DNA from 3 places in the Vibrio sp. R10-SG-ISO4 genome. Region 3 is predicted to be linked to each of the others. Evidence: predicted binding sites of a transcription regulator. Region 3 holds the regulator's gene; each other region holds the start of a gene.
What was found. Region 3 encodes PurR, which represses purine synthesis genes. Its sites were predicted from a motif close to TNANGNAAACGTTTNCNTNA; they were not measured.
Positions count from the first base shown of each region.

Region 1: a site for PurR is predicted at 3,598-3,617, ahead of metK (methionine adenosyltransferase). Genes of this name have one in related genera too.
Region 2: a site for PurR is predicted at 1,756-1,775, ahead of purT (formate-dependent phosphoribosylglycinamide formyltransferase). Genes of this name have one in related genera too.

Region 1 is NZ_JCBDHJ010000003.1:42,234-49,765, forward strand. It holds gene endA (deoxyribonuclease I) at 1-186, opposite strand, end outside; gene AC6R03_RS02860 (SprT family zinc-dependent metalloprotease) at 386-883, opposite strand; gene AC6R03_RS02865 (DUF2189 domain-containing protein) at 974-1,774, opposite strand; gene metK (methionine adenosyltransferase) at 2,260-3,414, opposite strand; gene tkt (transketolase) at 3,773-5,767, shown strand; gene epd (erythrose-4-phosphate dehydrogenase) at 5,937-6,983, shown strand; gene AC6R03_RS02885 (phosphoglycerate kinase) at 7,169-7,532, shown strand, end outside.
Region 2 is NZ_JCBDHJ010000015.1:115,074-122,605, forward strand. It holds gene AC6R03_RS09265 (thiopurine S-methyltransferase) at 1-426, shown strand, start outside; gene purT (formate-dependent phosphoribosylglycinamide formyltransferase) at 525-1,700, opposite strand; gene AC6R03_RS09275 (cyclic di-GMP phosphodiesterase) at 1,888-3,117, shown strand; gene cdd (cytidine deaminase) at 3,267-4,154, opposite strand; gene AC6R03_RS09285 (LrgB family protein) at 4,361-5,038, opposite strand; gene AC6R03_RS09290 (CidA/LrgA family protein) at 5,038-5,403, opposite strand; gene sbcB (exodeoxyribonuclease I) at 5,419-6,843, opposite strand; gene AC6R03_RS09300 (Rossmann-fold NAD(P)-binding domain-containing protein) at 7,026-7,532, opposite strand, start outside.
Region 3 is NZ_JCBDHJ010000018.1:190,132-197,663, reverse strand. It holds gene elyC (envelope biogenesis factor ElyC) at 1-502, shown strand, start outside; gene torR (two-component system response regulator TorR) at 617-1,324, opposite strand; gene torD (molecular chaperone TorD) at 1,563-2,270, shown strand; gene purR (HTH-type transcriptional repressor PurR) at 2,509-3,513, shown strand; cyclic di-GMP riboswitch class I at 3,689-3,797, shown strand; gene AC6R03_RS13845 (TfoX/Sxy family DNA transformation protein) at 4,002-4,595, shown strand; gene AC6R03_RS13840 (TVP38/TMEM64 family protein) at 4,794-5,486, shown strand; gene AC6R03_RS13835 (putative signal transducing protein) at 5,483-5,794, shown strand; gene AC6R03_RS13830 (alpha/beta fold hydrolase) at 5,817-6,617, opposite strand; gene glgA (glycogen synthase GlgA) at 6,859-7,532, opposite strand, start outside.

The DNA.
Region 1 (7,532 bases), on a different contig from region 3:
GCACGAGTTAAGATCCGGCGTGCCTTTGCGCCCTTGCCACTCAATATTGCAGCCACAGTAAAAGCTGGTGGGGTGATCGGCGTAGATCTTGACCGCCTCTTTCTTTGCTTTGGAAAAAGAGGACGGCGGCGCTGCGTGCGCGAAAGAGAAAGCAGAAGAGAGCGTCACCGCTAGCAGCGAGCTCATCACAGTAAACCAAACGGGCAGTCGAGACATAATGAAACCTGAGTGAGCGTTAAAGCATGAAAAAAGTATTATTTTTCACAGTCTAGCACGCAAAAAGGTAGGATTTTAGTGATGATGTTATTTGTTACGCTGAACGAGATCGCGCCATAGGGTGTGATTGAGTGGGGATAGATAGCTGGCAGGGATGGAGTGTGGGGGATTACGACAACTGTTTGCCAGAAAACACCAGTGTCTGCTGACACTGTTGGCAGCGATAGCTTGCTTGGTTGCGCTGCACTTTATTGTGGCGTCGAATAGAGAGCGGATAGCCGCGACACGCACAGAGGTATTCAAAGGTTTTACCTTGAACAGAGGTGACAGCAAAGCTGTGGGTGGTGTTGGCTTTGACACCGAACACTGACTCCATGACCCCTTGCCACTCTTTGCCGTGCGGGCGAACGCGACCATAAACTTGATAGGTGACAAGGTGGGCCACTTCATGGGGGATCACTTCTTGGAGAAACGCCGCTTGATTCTCCGAAAACAACACCGGGTTGAGGCGGATCTCATTGAGTTGCAGGTACGCTTTTCCTGCCGCTTTACCGCGCAGCTTAAACGAGAGCGTTGGCATAGGAAACGGCCGGCCGAACGCTTGGCGGGCTTGCTCGATGCATTGCGCGATCACTCGCTGAGTTGAATAGGTGAGGGTCAGATCCACAGGTGACTCATCTTCGCTGGCAGAGATACAGGATAAAAAAACGCCCCGAGAGAGCTCGGGGCGTTCACTATACCTCAAATAGGCCACATGTTAAGGGTGATGGCGTTTCTTAATCACCTCATGATACGCGTGCCAAGTGGCGTAGCCGAGTATCGGCATCGTAAAGAGCATCCCGATACCATAAGTGGCAAAGCCTATTAAGATCCCGCCACAAATGATCGCAGCCCAAACGATCATAGCACCGATGTTGGACTTGACGGCGTTAAAGCTACTGAATACGCCGGTCATCATATCCACGCGTCGCTCCATCATCAGCGGAATGGCGAACGCTGAGATACTGAACACAACACACGCCAGCACTAAACCCACTAATGAGCCGATGATCAAGAAGGGGAGGAAGTCGCTCAACGGCGCCCCTTGTACCGACGGGTAGAGTGCGTGCAGCAGCGCCGCGATACGCATCCAAAAAATCATACACACCGCAAGCAGCACGGCAAACGCCCATTGTGAAGTGGAGTTACGTCCGATGGCTTTCATCGAGTGAAGCAAACTGGGTTTATGTCCGCGCTCTCGCTCCCAGCTCGCGTCATACAAACCGAGCGCTAAAAAAGGCCCAATGAGCATATAGACGACCAGACTGGGCATCACCACAAGGTGGGTGCCTTGCCACTGGACGAGGAGAACAATGCCGATGGCCGCCGCCATAAAGCACAAGCCGTAGAAAGCGCTAATCAGCGGCATGCGAACAAAGTCGTGCAAGCCGAGCGCGAGCCAATGAAATGGGGCAGAGATACTGACCTGATTACACGGTATGGTGCGCGCGTATTCGTGGTCGCTGACTTCCTTATGTTTTTGCTCTTTGAAGTCATGTGGGTTAACCGTACGAGGCATAACTCCTCCTTGATCAATCTCGATTCTCATCCTCTTCTTTGCCTTTTGAGTAGTGGCCGAGAAAAGGGGTTGTTACGTATTTGTAAACAGAAGACGTTTTTAAACGCAAGCCGTTCGCAAACACGAGAGAGTGCTGACCCGATTCGCTGATGTGCTCCTAGACGCTGACGTTAAAGGGTGTGAACTCTCAGTTTTATGTTGGTGCCGTGATCTGAACACAAGCTTTGCGCGTGTTACTCGGCGCAGAGGGGATGGCAGTCACGTCTGGTTTTATACGTAAAGACGTCATCCTTGGATGCGTTCATTTAACATATTGTTAACTATTGACCTCAATGGCGTAAATTACAACCTGGGAGGTTAAATTTTGTTCAATGATGGGTGGGGATGCGAGGTCGGGGTGAGCACAGCGAGCGAGGAGGCCAGATAGCAGGCAAAAGAAAGGGCTTTTGGCGAACCAAAAGCCCTGAAATAGTGTGGCTCAGTGATTACTTGAGACCAGCGAAGTCACGCAGTTCTGCGGCTTTATCCGTCGCTTCCCAAGGGAACTCTTCACGACCGAAGTGGCCGTAAGCGGCGGTCTTCTTGTAGATTGGCTGAAGTAGGTTCAGCATCTCTTGCAGGCCGTATGGACGTAGATCGAAGAACTGACGTACCGCCTCAATGATGATGTCGTGCGAGACTTTCTCAGTACCGAACGTTTCCACCATGATAGACGTTGGATCCGCAACACCGATTGCGTAAGACAATTGGATTTCACAGCGATCTGCCATACCAGCCGCGACGATGTTTTTCGCTACGTAGCGTGCTGCGTAAGCGGCACTACGGTCTACTTTCGATGGATCTTTACCAGAGAATGCACCACCACCGTGACGCGCTGCGCCGCCGTAGGTATCAACGATGATCTTACGACCAGTCAAACCACAGTCGCCCATTGGGCCACCGATAACAAAACGACCGGTTGGGTTGATGAAGAAGTTAGTGTCTTTGTTGAGCCACTCAGCCGGTAGAACTGGCTTGATGATCTCTTCCATTACCGCTTCGCGCAGATCCGGCGTTGAGATAGAGTCACAGTGCTGAGTTGACAGTACGACCGCATCGATACCAACGATCTTACCTTCGTTGTACTGGAACGTAACCTGAGATTTTGCATCTGGACGCAACCATGGCAGTGTGCCGTTCTTACGCACTTCCGCTTGCTTTTGCACTAGGCGGTGTGAGTAAGTGATAGGCGCTGGCATGAGGACTTCAGTCTCGTTACATGCGTAACCAAACATGATGCCTTGGTCACCGGCACCTTGCTCTTTTGGATCCGCTTTGTCGACACCTTGGTTGATGTCTGGAGACTGTTTACCGATGGTGTTTAGCACTGCACACGAATCCGCGTCAAAGCCCATGTCAGAGTGAACGTAGCCAATTTCACGTACGGTTTGGCGCGTTAACTCTTCGATGTCTACCCATGCAGAAGTGGTGATTTCACCGCCGACCATGACCATACCGGTCTTGACGTAGGTTTCACACGCTACGCGAGCTTTTGGATCTTGCTCGAGGATCGCATCGAGAACCGCATCTGAGATTTGGTCTGCAATTTTATCTGGATGGCCTTCTGATACGGATTCAGAAGTAAACAGGTGCTTAGCCATGAGAGCTCCATTTAATCTGTTGGATGGGCGTCATTGCTCGCCCAGCACAAAAATAAGGTTAAATTATGTAGGTGTATCTACATCTAGACGTCTATTCTAGTTTTGCGTGCTCGAATTACAAGTTATTTTTGTGATTTAAGTAGAGTAAAAACGCGTATTCTTCTCAATCCGCCGCGTGAGGTAAAGAGCAATCGTTTGCATCAAACAGTAACGAAAACCGGCGGTCTTCGAGAAATTTGCAATAAATATCGTAGATCTGGCGTTGATTAGACAGTAATCGATTGCACCTGCGTAGATGCTCTGCGAGAATTATCGCCCACCTTAGTTATCAATTCGCTTAATGCATTCAGGAGCAGACATGTCTTCTCGTAAACACTTGGCCAATGCAATTCGTGCACTTAGCATGGATGGTGTTCAACAAGCTAATTCCGGTCACCCAGGCGCACCGATGGGGATGGCGGATATCGCCGAAGTTCTTTGGCGTTCACACTTAAACCACAACCCAGCGAACCCAGAATGGGCAAACCGCGACCGTTTCGTGCTATCAAACGGCCACGGCTCAATGCTGATTTACTCTTTGCTGCACCTAAGTGGTTACGAGCTGTCTATTGACGATCTGAAAAACTTCCGTCAGCTTCATTCAAAAACGCCGGGCCACCCAGAATATGGTTATGCACCGGGCGTAGAAACCACCACTGGTCCTCTTGGTCAGGGCATCACAAACGCAGTGGGCATGGCGCTGGCAGAGAAAGCATTAGCGGCGCAGTTCAATAAAGAAGGCCATGACATCATCGACCACTTCACCTACGTATTCATGGGTGATGGCTGTTTGATGGAAGGGATCTCTCACGAAGCATGTTCACTAGCGGGCACTCTGGGCCTTGGCAAGCTGATCGCTTTTTGGGATGACAACGGCATCTCGATTGATGGTGAAGTGGAAGGTTGGTTCTCTGACGATACACCAAAACGCTTTGAAGCTTACGGTTGGCATGTTATTCCAGCTGTCGATGGCCATGATGCTGAGGCGATCAACGCCGCCATCACTGCCGCGAAAGCGGACCCTCGTCCTACTCTGATTTGTACTAAGACCATCATCGGTTTTGGTTCACCAAACAAAGCGGGCTCTCACGATTGTCACGGCGCGCCACTAGGTGCAGACGAAATCAAAGCTGCGCGTGAGTTCTTAGGTTGGGAGCACCCAGCGTTTGAGATTCCAGCAGACGTATATGAGCAGTGGGATGCGAAAACCGCAGGCGCAGCATCTGAAGCGGCGTGGAACGCTCAGTTTGAGGCTTACGCAGCGGCGTACCCAACAGAAGCGGCGGAGCTGAAACGTCGTCTCAACGGTGAGCTTCCTGCGCAATGGGAAGAGAAAGCGAATCAAATCATTGCTGATCTGCAAGCCAACCCAGCGAACATTGCCTCGCGCAAAGCGTCTCAAAATGCGCTTGAAGCGTTCGGTAAAATGCTGCCTGAATTTATGGGCGGTTCGGCGGACCTTGCGCCATCCAACTTGACCATGTGGTCGGGCTCAAAATCACTGGAAGCAGACGATTTCTCAGGTAACTACATTCACTACGGTGTGCGTGAGTTCGGTATGACGGCCATCATGAATGGTATTGCGCTGCATGGCGGTTTTGTCCCTTACGGTGCGACCTTCTTGATGTTTATGGAGTACGCCCGTAACGCGATGCGTATGGCCGCTCTGATGAAAATTCAGAACATCCAAGTGTACACGCATGACTCGATTGGTCTGGGTGAAGATGGCCCAACTCACCAACCCGTTGAGCAAATGGCGTCACTTCGCCTAACGCCAAACATGAGCACATGGCGTCCATGTGACCAAGTGGAATCTGCGGTCGCTTGGAAATTGGCGATTGAGCGTAAAGATGGCCCAACGTCTCTGATTTTCTCTCGTCAAAACCTCGCGCAGCAAGCGCGTGACGCTGGGCAAGTGGCTAACATCGCTAAGGGTGGTTACATCCTAAAAGATTGCGCGGGCAAGCCAGAGCTTATCCTTATCGCCACCGGTTCTGAAGTAGAACTGGCTGTTGAAGCGGCGGCGCAGCTAACCGCTGAAGGCAAGCAAGTACGCGTGGTGTCTATGCCATCGACGGATGCGTTCGATAAGCAAGACGCAGCGTACCGTGAATCCGTACTGCCAGCTGACGTAACAGCACGTATCGCTATCGAAGCGGGTATTGCGGACTTCTGGTACAAGTATGTCGGCTTTGGCGGCAAGATCATCGGTATGACAACCTTCGGTGAATCAGCGCCTGCTGGAGAGCTGTTCAAGCTGTTTGGCTTCACGACAGAAAACGTCGTGAACACAGCGAAAGAACTGCTTGCTTAATTGTGGCGATGTAGTTTGAAGGAAACCGAGTCGTGAGTGGCTCGGTTTTTTTATTTTAGTTCCTAGTGCCTAGTTACTAGAAATAGGCGGTTTCGGGGATTGGAACTCGCATCTGGGCACGGGCTCAGTTACTATCTGTGACACGAAAATCAGGTAGGGTGAGGAAAGGATGCTTAAAATTGCGATCAATGGATTTGGACGTATCGGTCGTAATGTGTTGCGCGCGGTTTACGAGAGCGGCAAACATCAGCAGATCAAAGTGGTCGCGGTCAACGAGTTGGCACAGCCTGATGCGATGGCGCACTTACTGCAATACGATACGAGCCACGGTCGTTTTGGCAAAAAAATCACGCATGACCAAGAGCATATCTATATTCATCACGGCGTCGTGGAGAGTGGCGACTTTGATTCGATTCGGATTTTGCACCTAAACGACATTGAGCTACTGCCTTGGCGCGATCTTGAGGTCGATATGGTGCTCGACTGCACCGGTGTCTATGGCTCGCAAGCCGATGGCCAAGCGCACATCAAAGCCGGCGCTAAAAAAGTGCTGTTCTCCCACCCAGGCGCCAGTGATCTCGACCACACCATCATCTATGGTGTGAACCATGAAACATTAACCGCAGAGCATCGCGTCGTTTCTAATGGTTCGTGCACGACCAACTGTATTGTCCCTATCATCAAAGCTTTAGATGATGCTTTTGGTATCGATTCTGGCACGATCACCACCATTCATTCCTCAATGAATGATCAGCAGGTGATTGATGCGTATCACAACGATTTGCGTCGTACTCGAGCCGCCAGCCAATCCATCATTCCAGTTGATACGAAATTGCACAAAGGGATTGAAAGAATCTTCCCGAAATTTTCCAACAAATTCGAAGCCATATCCGTGCGCGTTCCCACGGTAAACGTCACTGCGATGGATTTAAGTGTCACAATTAATACGAATGTGAAAGTTAATGACGTAAATCAAACCATTGTTAACGTATCTCAGTGTACATTACACGGCATTGTTGACTATACTGAAGCGCCGCTCGTATCGATTGACTTTAATCACGATCCCCACAGTGCCATTGTTGATGGTTCCCAGACTCGCGTGAGTAATGGGCACCTAGTCAAAATGTTGGTTTGGTGTGATAACGAATGGGGCTTTGCGAACCGCATGCTGGATACTGCGCTCGCAATGCAGGCCGCTTCAGAACAAGCTGGGTAGTGCCTTTTAGCGGTCATTTTTACCCAGATTGGAAGCGCCGAAAGGCGGTGGAGTAATATTTATTTTTACCCTTGAAATAAATATTGATAATCTCCATATCAAAACCAGTTTGAAGAATTAATAGGCTTGGCAGGGTTGCCGAGTGACTGAAAACTTTATTTTTTGAATAGTTGAGAGGACAAACCATGTCTGTAATCAAGATGACTGACCTGGATCTAGCAGGTAAACGTGTATTCATCCGTGCTGACCTAAACGTGCCAGTAAAAGACGGCAAAGTAACTTCTGATGCGCGTATCCTCGCGTCTCTACCAACAATCAAGCACTGCCTAGAAGCAGGCGCGAAAGTGATGGTTACTTCTCACCTAGGTCGCCCAACAGAGGGTGAATACGCGGAAGAGTTCTCTCTACAACCTGTCGTAAACTACCTAAACGATGCACTTGACTGCGAAGTTAAGCTAGCGAAAGACTACCTAAACGGTCTAGAGCTGAACGCGGGCGAGCTTGTTGTTCTAGAAAACGTTCGTTTCAACGTTGGCGAGAAGAAAAACG
Region 2 (7,532 bases), on a different contig from region 3:
TTCGCCGAGCACTTTTATACGCCGTTGGTGATCCCTCTCAATGGTCAGCATGAGCTGTTTCAGTTCGATGAGCTCTCTATTTACACCGGAGACGTCTTTACCGCGCCCGTCAAACCGGTCGATTTGGTCTATGACCGCGCAGCGTTAGTGGCGCTGCCTGAAGAGATGCGTGTCGACTATGTGGCAAGAATTCAGTCGTTACTTAAACCCGGTGGGCGGATTTTACTGGTCACCTTAGATTATCCTCAATTAGAGATGGCGGGGCCCCCATTTAGTGTTGCCGAGCAGGAAGTTCGTGCCCTGTTTGAGGGGTATCAAGTGACTAAGCTCTATCGAGATGATGCCGACGAGCGCCATCCAAAAATTGCGAAGCGCGGTTTGTCACGCTTTGCCGAAGAGGTCTATTTGATTCAGGCGCCATCATGAGGCGACGATCGGAGCGCTTACAATAGGCGAAAATAAAAAACTCTGGCCATTACGGACCAGAGTTTTTTATTACTTAAATAGAGGCAGGCGTGAACCTATCAGTAAATCACCTTGATCTTACTGGCCGCTTCGACGGCGCTCTCGATGGCTTGCTCAATGGTGTCACGGCGTGTAATCGCAACGCCAAGACGGCGGCGACCGTTGATATCAGGTTTACCGAATAAACGCAGCTGGGTTTGAGGCGCGCTGAGTGCCTGTTGCATGCCTTCAAAACGGATGTCTTGTGAGGTGCCTTGACCTAACACGACGGCAGATGCGGCAGGGCCGTATTGAGTAATGCTGCTGATTGGCATGCCGGTAAACGCGCGGACATGCAGTGCGAATTCTGAACTGTCTTGTGACATCAAAGTGACCAGGCCGGTATCGTGTGGGCGCGGCGAAACTTCATTAAAAATCACCGTGTCGCCTTTGATAAAGAGTTCGACACCAAAAATGCCGTAGCCGCCTAATGCATCGACAACGCTTTGCGCCGCATGCTGCGCCGCTTTTAGCGCCTTATCCGACATGATTTGTGGCTGCCAAGACTCACGGTAATCGCCATCTTCTTGGCGATGGCCAATTGGGGCGCAGAAATGAACGCCGTCAACGGCGCGTACCGTCAGTAGGGTGATTTCGTAATCAAAATCAATATAGCCTTCAACAATCACGCGACCTGCGCCAGTGCGGCCGCCATCTTGAGCGTATGCCCAGGCTTTTTCGATGTCTGCATCTGTCTTAATGACGCTTTGTCCCTTACCCGATGAACTCATCACAGGCTTGCACACGCATGGCAGACCGACCGCTTCAATCGCTGCGGTGAATTCGTCATAGTTGTCGGCAAATCGGTATGGAGAGGTGGTCAGAGAGAGTGTTTCTGCGGCTAAGCGGCGAATGCCTTCGCGGTTCATGGTCAACTGTGTGGCTTTCGCACTCGGCACGACATTGAGACCACGCGTTTCAAGCTCCACCAGCTTGTCGGTTGCGATCGCTTCAATTTCTGGCACGACATAGTGAGGCTGCTCTTTGTCGATGATGGCTTGCAGTGCGTCGCCGTCAAGCATGTCTAGTGTGTAACTGCGATGCGCGACTTGCATAGCAGGGGCATCTTCATAGCGGTCACACGCGATGACTTCTAAGCCCAGTCTCTGACACTCAATGGCGACTTCCTTACCCAGTTCACCTGAGCCGAGGAGAAGAACACGCGTTGCATTTTGACGAGTCGCTGTACCAAACATAATCAACCTTTTAGAGATGTAGAATTTGGCGCTGATCATACGAGGATAGATCTCAAAAGGCAAACGTTTGCGTCCATCTCAATTTTGTGACTTATATTAGGACTCTTGCATGTATTTGTTGGGCATGTAGCATAAATCAGAGTTATAATCTTAAAGTGACTTGTTGTAGAGTAATCATCAAATAAGAATGCAATACGATCCTAATAATTCCATCAAAATTCCAATCGACACTCTAACCGTCGGTATGTTTGTCACCGCACTGGAAGACAACAAAAAGGTGAACCTAGCAAATGCTGGGCGCGTGCCGTCAGAGCAAGCCGTCAATCAACTGATCAAAAATGGTATCCAATTCGCTTGGGTTGACGAAAGTTTGTCTGCTAAAGGTTGCACTTTTAAACCCGTGCAACAGCCATTCGATGACTCGCACAACATTTCGCCACCTGCGGCGGTAGAATCGGTGAAGACCGAGGCAGTTAAGCGTAAAGCCAAAAGCCGTTTTTCCATGCAGAAGAAAGCGAGCAATATTATTCGTGAAGCCAAAGGGCTCGCTCATCGCGTATTGACCCAAACTTTTGATGGTAAAACGGTCCATGTCGATGAGTTTGATGATTGGGCGGAAGATTTGATTGAATCGGCGCTGGTGGACTCCGATGCGCTGCAATGTGTTTCAGCGCTGCGCAACAAGGACGAGTATCTATTGGAGCATTCGGTCAATGTGGCCACCTTATTGGTGACCTTTGGTAAACATCTGCAATTGCCAAGAGAGATGCTCAAAGAGATGGCGATCGGCGGCATTATTCATGATGTGGGCAAAGTGAAGGTGGATGATAAGGTGCTGCACAAACCGGCACGCTTAACACCGGAAGAATTTGAGCACATGAAGCTTCATCAAGTGTTTGCGAAAGATATGATCATGTCCGTGACTGGGCTCAGTGATGTGAGCCGTGATGTCTGTCTGATGCATCACGAAAAACTGGACGGCAACGGCTACCCGAATGGCCTTAAAGGGGATGAAATTCCACTGCACGGTCGCATGAGTTGCATTGTGGATATCTACGATGCCCTCACCGCGGATCGCGTCTACAAGCGTGGAATGAGCTCGGCAGAGGCGTTTAAAATTCTATTGAGCCTCACGCCCAATCACCTCGATCGTGACTTGGTGTATAAGTTCATCAACTGTATCGGTATGTACCCAGTGGGGGCGTTAGTCGAACTCAGTGATGGGCGAGTGGGCATCGTCTGGACATCCAATGAATCTGAGCCGCTGAAACCGGAAGTGAAGTGCTTTTACTCGCGCAAGAACAAGCGTTATGTTGATGTGGCTTTTGTCGATCTCAAGCGCAGCAGTGTCAAGATTGCCAAAGCGATTGCGCCAAGTCAGCTAGAAGTGGATGCGACGCCGTTCTTTGACGTTTGATGCATCGATAGTGAGCCGCTACTTTTCGTTGTAGGCAGAATAGGTCTTCGCAGACAACACTGCCACCGTAAACAGAAAAAGCGCCTTTTACTCACGTTATGTGGATAAAAGGCGCTTTATTATCGAGCACAATTTGTCGGCGCTAAAGCTTAGATCGCAAGATAGGTCAGCGGAATATCTGGTCCTAATACTTCAAGGGTCGCTTGCGTGTCGGCGAGGTGGCTGATTCCGCCTTCGGCCATCTCTGCCAAGGCACCAGATTCAATGTCGCTGAAGGATTTACCGGCCATCAACAGTTGAATTAACGCGACTTGCAGTGGTGGCAAGCTTGGGTTGAACGCAGCGTTTTCAGCGTACGCACCGAGATAGGTCGACCCATCGGTGGTTTTGAGTGCGACACCGCTCAGGTTGTGAGTGTAAGGTGAGTGGCTCATATTCAGCGCTTTCAGAGCCGCTTGTACCAACTCGTCACCGTCTTCACTGTGATAGCCGTGATTGACCTCAGACATCAAACCCGACTCAATGCCGAGATCGCTAGGGCCAAAGGCTTCTGGCAGATAATCGTGCAGAGTCTTGCCTTCACGTTCAGGCAATTGAACCGTGAGTTCTTTTGCCGTCGACAGTTCATTCATAAACTGACGACAGTGGCCACAAGGGCTGTAGTTGATGGTGATGTCAGAAATGCCTTGCTCGCCTTTCATCCACGCGTGGCTGATGGCACATTGCTCGGCGTGTACCGTTTGACCGAGTTGCACACCGGCAATCTCAACGTTGGCACCGAAATATAAGCGACCCGTTAAGCCGCGCACAATCGCGCCCACGTAGAATTTAGACAGGGGGGCGTAGGAGAACGCCGCCGCGACAGGCAAGAGCATCACTCGCGTATCAGCATCGTTTTTACCGCTGATGTTTTTAAACTGCTCAAATTGGTCGGCTGACAGGGTGGCATCAAATGACTCGCTCAGCACGATGGGTTTGAGGTAATCGGCAACGTCGCTAGGGAGCTGTGTCAGGGCTTGTTCTATGCGGCTGGTCATAGTGAATCCTTTGTTGTTATTTCAGAGTCAAGCTCGATGCTAGGGAAAACATAGCTAGGTTGTTGACATCTTGTGATACTGGACAATCATTCTATGCGACGCACCAAACAATACAGTGATAAAAATCACACTTACGTTTGTAACGAGTGCAAATTTGCTGATAGATGAGTGATGTCACACAATTCTGGCGCACTGTCTAGCCGCAGCTAGTGCGATAACCAGAGTGCCAGAGCAAAAAATGACGGTGCCAATATGGAGGTGATCACGCCACATACCACCAGAGCCAGAGAGCTAAACGCCGCATCTTGCGCGTTTTTCTCCGCACAGGTCGCGGTGCCAAGGGCATGTGAGACAGTGCCCATGGTCAGACCCTTTGCAATTGGGTGGGTGATGTTTAACAGCCCATAGATAGGGTAGGCAAAAATCGCCCCAAACAAGCCGACCAATAGCACCAAAATCGCTGCAATCGCGGGTTCGCCACCCAAATGGCTAGAGACTTCCATCGCAATCGGTGTGGTTACCGATTTGCCGAGTAAACTGGCGATCAAGGTTAAGTCGGTGTCTAGGCTAACGGCAATCAGACTGGCCGTCGCCATTGACAGGACGCTACCCACGCCGCATGCCAACATAATGATGCGCCAATTGGCCCGAATTTGAGGGAGCTGCTCATACAGTGGGTAGGCCAAGGCCACAACCGCAGGCTGCAGCAGGAGATTGATCCAGTGATTGCTTTCGTAATAGGTTTCAAAAGGAACGCTCAGCCAAGTCAGAAGCGGGATAAGAACCGCTAGGCTGACCAGCAGCGGGTTCATTAACGGTGAGTTGACTCTACTGCACACCCAACGCGCACTCAAAAACACCACCACAGTCACGAGTAGCCACATCATTGGTTGCCTCGCTTAAGCAGGCGATCGAGCATCCAGCCCAGAGAGATGAGGACAATCGCCGTGCCACCAATCGCACTTGCCAGAATTGGCCACGCATTGTGGTAGAGCAGATCGAAGTGTTCCATCAAGCCGACACTGATGGGCACAAACAGCAGTACCATATAGCGAATAAACAGCGTCGCACCGGGTTTGACCCACTTTGAGGGCACCAAGCCGCTTGCCATCAAGCAGAACAAAATAAGCATGCCGATGATGCTGCCGGGAATCGAGGTCTTCAGCCATTGCTGAATATTAAGACCGGCGATCAGGCAGAGAAAAATCAAGCCAAATGAGATGAAGTAGTGCAATAAAGTACGAGGCATAAGAGCGGTGTTGCCTTAAGAGACCAACTGTTGAACGTATTGATAGACCGATTTTAAGATAGCGACTTTCTTTTCGTCACTTTCATGTTCATGAACTAAGTTTTCCAGATTGATCATGTAATTTTCAATGCGACTTTCGAAGTACTCGCGGCAATGCGCCGCCCACTGCTGCTGCTCTTTTTCATCCAATGTCCATGGGTAGTGGCGTGCGCGGTAGCGAAATAGTAGCGGGGCGATGCGTGGATCACTGAATTCAATGTCTAGACCTGCGAGTTGCTGCGGTTCAGTTTGGCGAATGATCTCCATGGCTGCTTTGTCGGCAGGAGAAAAGAAACCGTCATACAACTGAGTATCCACGTCGGATGACGCGGCGTACTCTCTTTCAATACTGTACAAGCCAATCAACTTTTCGCGGATTTCTGGGTGTTGGCGAAGCGTGGCTAGGTTTTGTAAGCACTGCTCGCGGTCGATGCCAATATGAGCGGCATTGTCCGCCGTGAGGGTTTTCGCAGGGGCGAGAATTGGGCACTTATTGAGATGCACCAGTTTGACCGGCACGGGCAGTTCATCTGGCCCTAGGTCGTCTCGCTTGGTGTACAAACGCGTGTTGAGTGCGTCGACATCAAGATCCAACAGTGGCTGAGGATCTTTGGCTAAGTCCACCATGATAACCGCGTTTTGGTTGGTCGGGTGCCACGCCACTGGAACCATCCAACTGGTGTATTGGCACTCTCGGCCTAACATGCCGGAGACGTGCATCAAGGGGGTCATGTTGACAATATCGATCAGCTCATTGAGTTTGCGTTTGTGGCGCATCGACAAAAAGTAATCAAACAATTTGGGCTGTGCGGCTTTGATTTTTTTTGCCATCTCAATGGTGGCAATCACATCCGCCATCGCGTCGTGCGCGTTGGCGTGTTCAATGCCATTGGCGACCGACAAATGTTCCAACTTAAAGCTAATAAAGCCTTCTTCGTTTTCTGGCCACTCGATGCCTTCAGGTCGCAACGCATGACAAGCGCGTAGCACATCCAAAAGATCCCAGCGAGAGTTGCCGTTTTGCCAGCTCCACGCATAGGGATCAATAAAGTTGCGGTAACAGGTATAGCGCGTCACTTCATCATCAAAACGAATGCTGTTGTAGCCCAAGCTAATGGTATTGGGCGTCGCCAATTGCGCGTGAATCTGAGCGATAAATTCAGGTTCTGGCAGCCCTTTACTGACCGCCGTTTGCGGCGTGATACCCGTGATGAGCGCCGCTTCTGGCGCGGGTAAGTAATCGGCAGGTGGCTGACAGTAAATCACCAGCGGCTCACCGATGATGTTGAAATCCATATCGGTGCGTACGCCTGCAAACTGGCTCGGCCTGTCTTTGGCAGGGCTGGTTCCCCAAGTCTCATAATCAAAGAAGAAAAACGTCGGTTGATTATCAGATTGCATGGGTTCTCCAGAAATTGCGTGCGATTGACGTGAAGTATCCGTCAAGAAAGGGCGCGCAAGCAAGGGAAATGGCGAAAAACTTTCAAGCTAGGGCAATGGGTGACGATTTTCTGCGCGTCAGGACAAATCAAGGACAATAAGGACCCGACGGCCAACGTAGAGGCGCTACGAGTCATCGACTGCTAACGATAACGCTCAATCAGCGCCAACATATCTGGGCTTTCGAGGACGCGGATTCTGCTATGGCCTTTTTCTTTTGCAAACAGTGCGTAATGCATGGCTCGCGCGACGTCACTGGCATGAATGGGAATCAGCTTGCGCAATGGGCCTATCATAAGTGGGCGCGCCACTTTTAGCACCGCTTGCAAAACCAGTTCATCATTTCTTGGCTTATCTCTTAGCCCCACTAATGGACCAGGGCGAAAGAACACCACTTGCTCAAACCCCATACGCTCAATGGTCAGTTCCATTTTTCCTTTACAGCGTAGGTAATGAGACAGTGAGCGCGATGACGCGCCATAACTCGAGACAACCGCGAGACGCGTCACGCCAAGCAGTTTCATTTCGCTCGCGACCTCACACACCAGTTTGACGTCGACGTGTTCTAGCGCCTCTTTAGAGCCTGCCTGCTTGCGTGTGGTGCCTAAACAAATGAAGCCATAGGTGGGGGTCGGTTTGTCGTCTGTCCA
Region 3 (7,532 bases):
CGCCGGCCTAATGCGTTTGACCGAAGGGATTCGTGTGATGCGAATTTATCCGGGCTCTAAACTGATTCTCTCAGGCTATGCCGCCGGTTCTGAAGTGAGCAATGCGCGCATGATGGCTAAAGTAGCGCTGGCGCTTGGCGTTTCTAAATCTGACATCATTCTGCTCGAAACCGCCAAAGATACTTGGGAAGAAGCGCGCCAAGCGGCAGCGTTCGTTAAGAACAAGAAGTTGGTGGTGGTCACATCGGCCAGTCACATGAACCGTGCCTTAAATGAATTCCACTCCGCAGGATTGAAACCTTACGCCGCGCCGACCAACTACCTAGCGCAGAGAAACATCGATCAAGCGTGGGAGAAGTACGCGCCGAAGGGCAAATATCTCGAACAAACTGAGCGCTACTGGCATGAAACGCTGGGCACCATTTGGCAACACCTGCGCGACTGGGCGTCCGATTATGAAGAGCAAGCCTTGGAGGTGGAGGCTGCGCAGAGCGACGTTTAACCGGCCGCCAGCGTAGACGGAGAACGTCTTCCACTTAACACAAAAATCCAGGCTGCATGCCTGGATTTTTCGTTTCTTTGGCATCAATCTGCGCTCGTTCATTGCCGAAAACCGTTAATCTCCGGCGAACATGTAGCCTTCGCCGTGCACGGTGACGAATATCTGCGGATTTTTTGGATCCACTTCCATCTTCGCTCTCATGCGCCGAATCAGGACATCGATGGTGCGGTCATTGGGTGCGTCCACACGATGACTGATCATATTAAGAATGCGTTCCCGACTGAGCACTTGGTTAGGGTGAGAGGAGAGCGCCACCAAAAGCTCATACTCTGCTTTAGTCAGTTTGACCGGTTCATCCCCTCGGCTCAAAGCGCGGCGCTGAATATCGAACGTCCATTCAGCAAAGCGGACCACGCCGTCTTGCTGATCGCTGCCCGCGTTTTGCGCTCCCGCAGCCAGTGCGATGCGCCACAAGAGGTTCTTGACTCTGACGAGCAGTTCCCTAAGCTCAAATGGCTTGGTGACATAATCGTCCGCGCCCATTTCTAAACCAACAATCTTATCAATGCTGTCGGTACGCCCGGTCACCAAGATAATACCGATGTCCGATTGACTGCGTAGTTCACGCGTCAGCATCAAGCCATCTTCGCTGGGCAGATTAATATCCAGCATCACCAAATCGACCCGACTGCTGCTGAGTACATCGCGCATCTGCGCGCCATTCTCAGCTTGGCTCACCTGATACCCTTCGGTTTGAAAGTAGCCCGCCAATTTACGGCGAGTCACTTCATCATCTTCAACAACCAAAATGTGGTAGCTCATCGGCTCTACTCACTTATTCACACACTGATTCAATGGCTTTATTCTATTCATAATTAGTCACAACTCCATCTTTGTCCTCTTTGTGAAGCGAAAAGTTGGCGATTCATTGATGCAAAGCAAGCTTTGCCGCCCTGTTCACAAATTGCCATATTTGACCATTTCTTCTCATAATCTGGTTGACCGCTGTTCATTTTTATCCGTTAGACTTAACGGCATCTGATTCAGTTGAGAGCCCATCATGCCAGAGACACCGAACGCCCAGATTTCCGACCCTTTATCTCCCGCCGAAAAAGAGCAGCGCGCCTTTGATGAGCAACGCGCTGAGCTCTACTGGTGGTTTTCGAGCGTGTTTGCCAAAGAGCTCTCAGAGCAAGAGCTGGCCCAATATCATTCGGTGGACACACGTACCTTTCTGACGGGACTTGCACAAACCCCTGAGCTTAACGTCGCCGCAGACAGGCTCATCGATGCATTGAACCGATTGCAAGACAGGCCAGATGCTCAGTTGGAACTATCAGCCGACTATTGCGACCTGTTTTTAAAATCCGACCGAGACAGCGCGCTGCCTTACGCCTCTGTCTACTTAGATGAATCAGGACTGCTCAATGGTGAGCCTGCCAAACAGATGGACGCTTTACTTGAACAACACGGCGTCGCTGTGCATTCAGGGCTCAATGAGCCTTCTGATCATCTCGCCATAGAGCTGGATTTTTTGGGTAACCTGATTGTGCGCGGCGCTCATGCAGCAGAGCAGATGGCAGGCGACACGCATCTCGCCTACCAAGAGCAAGCCGATTTTATTGAGCAGCATCTACTCCCTTGGATTGAGAGGTTTGCCGAGCGCTGCCAGCGCCTCGACACATTCGGCTTCTATGCGGCGCTGTCGTCGCTATTGTGCGCGTTCATTCAATTGGATAAAGCCTACCTGCAAGGCGATAGCGATTAAGCCCATACAAAAGGTGTGGCGAGATCCCAAAGGCGGGTTTTTTATTTGCCCAAATCGACGTTGCGGACTACAATCCGGTCCGCAAACGATAAAACTAATAAATACAAACCGCTTTTTGAGGGCGGTTTTTGTGTTTCTGATACTTTCTGTCTACATACTCTAAACTTTGTATAGACTTTACTTTTATAGACTTAACTTTTCATAGAATAGTAGGCAGTCATCGACAGGACAAAACCATATGGCCACGATTAAAGACGTCGCTCGCTTAGCGGGTGTCTCGACCACCACTGTATCCCATGTGATCAACAAAACACGCTTTGTCGCTGAAGCCACGCAAGAAAAAGTGATGGAAGCGGTTCAAGAGTTGAACTATGCCCCAAGTGCCGTTGCACGCAGCCTGAAATGTAACTCGACACGCACAATAGGCATGCTGGTTACTCAATCGACCAACCTTTTCTTCTCGGAAGTGATCGACGGGGTTGAGAGCTACTGCTACCGTCAAGGCTACACCTTGATCTTGTGTAACACTGGCGGCATCTACGAGAAACAACGTGACTACATTCGCATGCTGGCGGAAAAGCGCGTTGATGGCATCTTAGTGATGTGTTCAGATTTGACCGAAGAGTTGAGCGAAATGCTTGACCGTCATAAAGACATCCCTAAGGTGGTGATGGATTGGGGCCCGGAAAGCTCACAAGCCGATAAAATCATCGACAACTCGGAAGAAGGCGGCTACCTCGCAACAAAATACCTGATTGATCACGGCCACAAGCGCATTGCTTGCTTGAGTGGGCATTTTGAAAAAGCGGCCTGCCAAGAGCGCATCCAAGGCTTTAAGCGCGCAATGAACGAGTCGGGTTTGAGCGTCAACGAAGATTGGATCTTAGAAGGTAACTTTGAGTGCGATACCGCCGTGCTTGCCGCGGACAAAATCGTCGCCATGGACGAAAAGCCAACCGCAGTATTCTGTTTCAACGATACGATGGCGCTCGGTTTGATGAGCCGTTTACAGCAAAAAGGCATTCGTATTCCAGAAGACATGTCGGTCATTGGTTATGACAACATTGAGCTAGCCGAGTACTTTTCACCACCGCTAACGACGGTTCACCAGCCGAAGCGCCGTGTGGGTAAAAACGCATTTGAGATTTTGCTCGAACGTATTAAAGACAAAGAGCATGAAAAACGTATTTTTGAAATGCACCCAGAAATCGTCGAGCGCGATACCGTGGCGACGGTGAAATAGACCAACGAACAAGTTCAGCACATCACATCGACTAGCCCAGCGAGAATACTTCTCATCCGCTGGGCTTTATTCTCTCGGTAACACCCCTCTATTTTATGAACTAAGATCACATTTAACCCATCAAAACGTGATGTTTAGCCCATAAATTATTTATGCTTATTATGTTCGACGAATGCCACGAACAGGGCAAACCATTTCGAAAGGATGGGACGCAAAGCTTCCGGCCTGTTGCAGCCACTCAACTATTTCAACGTTGATGACTGCTTGGTAGCGGGGTTGCCGATGGCAAATGTGCACTTCGTAATTCTTTATCAAAAGCAAAGAATACAATGAGTTAAACGTTGCGCGCGCATTATGCGCTCACACCGTGAGTAGGATTATTCTTTTATGAGCCAGAATGACACCCTACTGACACAAAACCTGCATATTTTTGCTAATCTCTCGGACCTGAATTTGGTGGCGTATTGTAATACACCGAGAATAACAGCATGGATAAACCAATTTTAAAAGACTCAATGCGATTGTTTGAACCATTGGGCAAGATCAAGTCTCGCTCAATGTTTGGTGGATTCGGAATCTTCGCTGATGACACCATGTTTGCCCTCGTGGTAAATGACAAACTTCACATACGCGCCGACGACTCGTTGGCCCAACAGTTTAATGCTCAGGGACTCGAGCCATACGTGTATAAAAAGCGTGGTTTCCCTGTGGTCACCAAATACTACGCCCTTGGCCATGACTGGGATCAGGATGTCGCTCAGACTATTGCGATGGCAAACACTGCACTAGAGGCGGCCAACAAAGACAAGCAGCGTCAAACCAACGCCAAACCAACGCGCCTGAAAGATCTGCCGAACTTGCGTCTAGCGACCGAGCGAATGCTCAAGAAAGCGGGTATCGACAGTGTCTCCCGTTTGGAGCAGACGGGCGCAGTGGAAGCGTATAAAGCGATTCGTTCCACACACTCTGCCGACGTCAGTATCGACCTGCTGTGGGCACTTGAGGGGGCAATTAAAGGTACGCACTGGTCTGTGGTCCCTCAAGCAAGACGCGACGAGCTCCTGAATCAGCTGCAAAGCTAGTCAGCGATAGCGTTCATTAATTCCAATACCCTTCTCAAGCCAGCCGAACACCGCTGGCTTGAGACGTTTTTAGCCGATGCTTTTTCAGCGTTTCCATTCCTTAGTCATAGAATTCAACGTGTTTTCCCCTTAGGGCGAAATTTTTTACTGGCTTTTTGGTTCATATCTAACAATGATGATGTTTTCAAAGGGATCCATATGAACAAGAAACTGCTTTTAGGTATTGGTTTGCTCGCTCTGATTGTGTTTTTAGGCGCAAACTTTGGTCAATACCTGACACTTGATAACGCCAAAGCTCAGCAGCAAGCGCTGGCTGAAATCATTGACACCCACTTTGCCCTAGCCGCGCTGAGTTACTTCTTCGCCTATGTCGCTATCACCGCCTTCTCGATCCCTGGAGCGGCCGTCGTCACCTTGCTTGGCGCTGCGCTGTTTGGCTTTTGGACCAGTTTATTGCTCGTTTCTTTTGCCAGTACGATAGGTGCCACCTTGGCGTTTTTAAGCAGCCGCTTTTTACTCAAAGAGTGGGTACAAAGCAAGTTTGGCGATAAGCTCGCGACAATTAACCAAGGGGTCGAAAAAGATGGTGCGTTTTATCTCTTCTCACTGCGCCTTATACCGGTGTTCCCTTTCTTTTTGATCAACCTCTTGATGGGTCTTACGCCCATCACCATCGCGCGCTTCTATCTGGTTAGTCAACTGGGTATGTTGCCGGGCACGGCCGTCTACCTCAACGCCGGGACTCAGCTAGCGCAAATCGACAGTTTGTCAGGCATCGTCTCCCCAACGGTACTTGCCTCTTTTGCGTTGCTTGGGGTATTCCCTATCGTTGCCAAATGGGTAATGGCCAAACTCAAAGCGACACCGCAATCCAATGGGCAAGCGTCTTGAAAATTTTTATTGCCACGACACCACCACAAGCACACATCGTGTGTGAAATGCTGCGCAGCGAAGGAATAGCCTGTGAGGTGAGAGGTGAAGGTTTGTTCGGCTTGCAGGGAGAGATTCCGTTTGGCGAAGAGGCCAGCCCGTACGTTTGGTTAATTCGCCCAGAGCAGAAGCAGGCGGCACTCGCGCTGATTGATGATTTCCAACAGGACACCCCCGACAACATGGTTTGGGTTTGCCCGACTTGCCAAGAAGAAAATGACGACCATTTTCAGTTATGTTGGCAGTGCGAGCACACCAAACCAACTTGAGTGTGCTTGGAGTCAACCGAGATTAAGCAGTGAGGTGTTGCTGAATGAAGGCGATGGAGTGATCGTTAAACTCATCTGGGCGCTCAACATTACACACATGGCCACAGTCAGGAATTTCATGCAGCTCACTGAGCGTATGTGCTGAGACCATCTCTTTCACAGGGGTGATGAACATGTAGTCTTTTTCACCCATCAGATAGAGCGTAGGAATAGGTAACTCGCGGTCTTTGAAGTAGCGCATCAGAGGGTTCACCTCTGCGGTCAAAATAAACCAACGCTTGAACTCCTTTTGGCACAACTTCTTCGCTTCGCGGATAAACATATGTCGCGACTCTTTTTGTGCTCGCTGCGGCATCACAATGTAGGCAAACAGTCGATAGAGCCACATGTAGGGCACAATGTGTTTACACAGATTGCCCAACTTCACCAGTACTTGAGAGCGTGTGTTGAGTCGTGTGACGGCGCCACCTAACACCATGGTTTTTACGCGCCCAGTCGCTAGCTCCGCTAAGTTACGGACGATGATGGTTCCAAGCGACATGCCGACAAAATGTGCCGACTGAATCTTTAGGTGATCGAGCACTTTTAAGATGTCTAATGTGACCTCTTTAAAGGTGTAGCGATTGGCAATGATCTCCTTAATCAGCTGGTTCGATTTTCCATGGCCGCGCAAATCAATCAGCAGCAAATTAAAATGCTGCTTGTAGGCTTTGATCTGTTTAAACCAAATCGATGAGCTGCCGCCTGCGCCATGCACAAAGACCACCCACTCATCGCTAGTGGGGTGTTTAAAAGTCTTATGGAATAGCAAGCTTTGAGTCATAGTCGAAAAATAACCGTTATCGTCACACAATTCAGGGCGCAGGGTAACACAAAAGCGCCCGTGTTTTTGTTTAGCATAAACGAAAACCGCCACTTTAGTGCAATCGGAAATGTTAGAAAAAATGAAAGCGCCGTGAGACTGTGCAAGCACAAAACCCCTCAGGCGCTTTCTTTATGCGGACCTATTGTCGTCTTTACGCGAACAGACTAAAAAATAGCGTCCGCAATTCAATGACCTAGTGTTAGGCGCTTAAAGCACTGTGGTAGAGTTCGATGTACTCACCCGCCGCTTTTTCCCAACAGAAGTTTTCTGTCATCGCGTGCAATTGAACCCGTTTTATCTCATTGAGATTTTGCGCGTAGAGCAGCAAAGCACGAAGCATAGTCAACAACAACGCAGTCGGCGTTGGCTCATCAAACACAAACCCAGTAGCGATTGACGGATCATCGTCGTAATGGTGAACCGTATCTTTCAGTCCACCCACACCACGAACGATTGGCAGCGTACCGTAAGCCATACTGTAGATCTGATTGAGACCACAAGGCTCAAACTCTGACGGCATCAAGAAGAAATCACTGCCCGCTTCCACCAAGTGAGCAAGCTCTTCATCGTAAGCCTCGATAAACGCAAATTTGTCGCTGTGTGTGGCTGAGAGCGCTTTAAGATGGCTTGCCAACATCGGGTCGCCGGTCCCAACAATCACCAACTGAACATCGTGTTTGAGAAACTCAGACAGAATAGGGATTAGGTAATGTAACCCTTTTTGCTGCGTCAAACGGCAAACCATGCCAAACATCGCGACGTTTTTTTCGCTCAGTTTCGCTTTTGCTTGCAGCGCCGCCTTACACGCTTTCTTACCGCGTACCATACTCTGCTTCGTCGCTCGGTAATTTAACGGTAAGTGGGTGTCTGTTT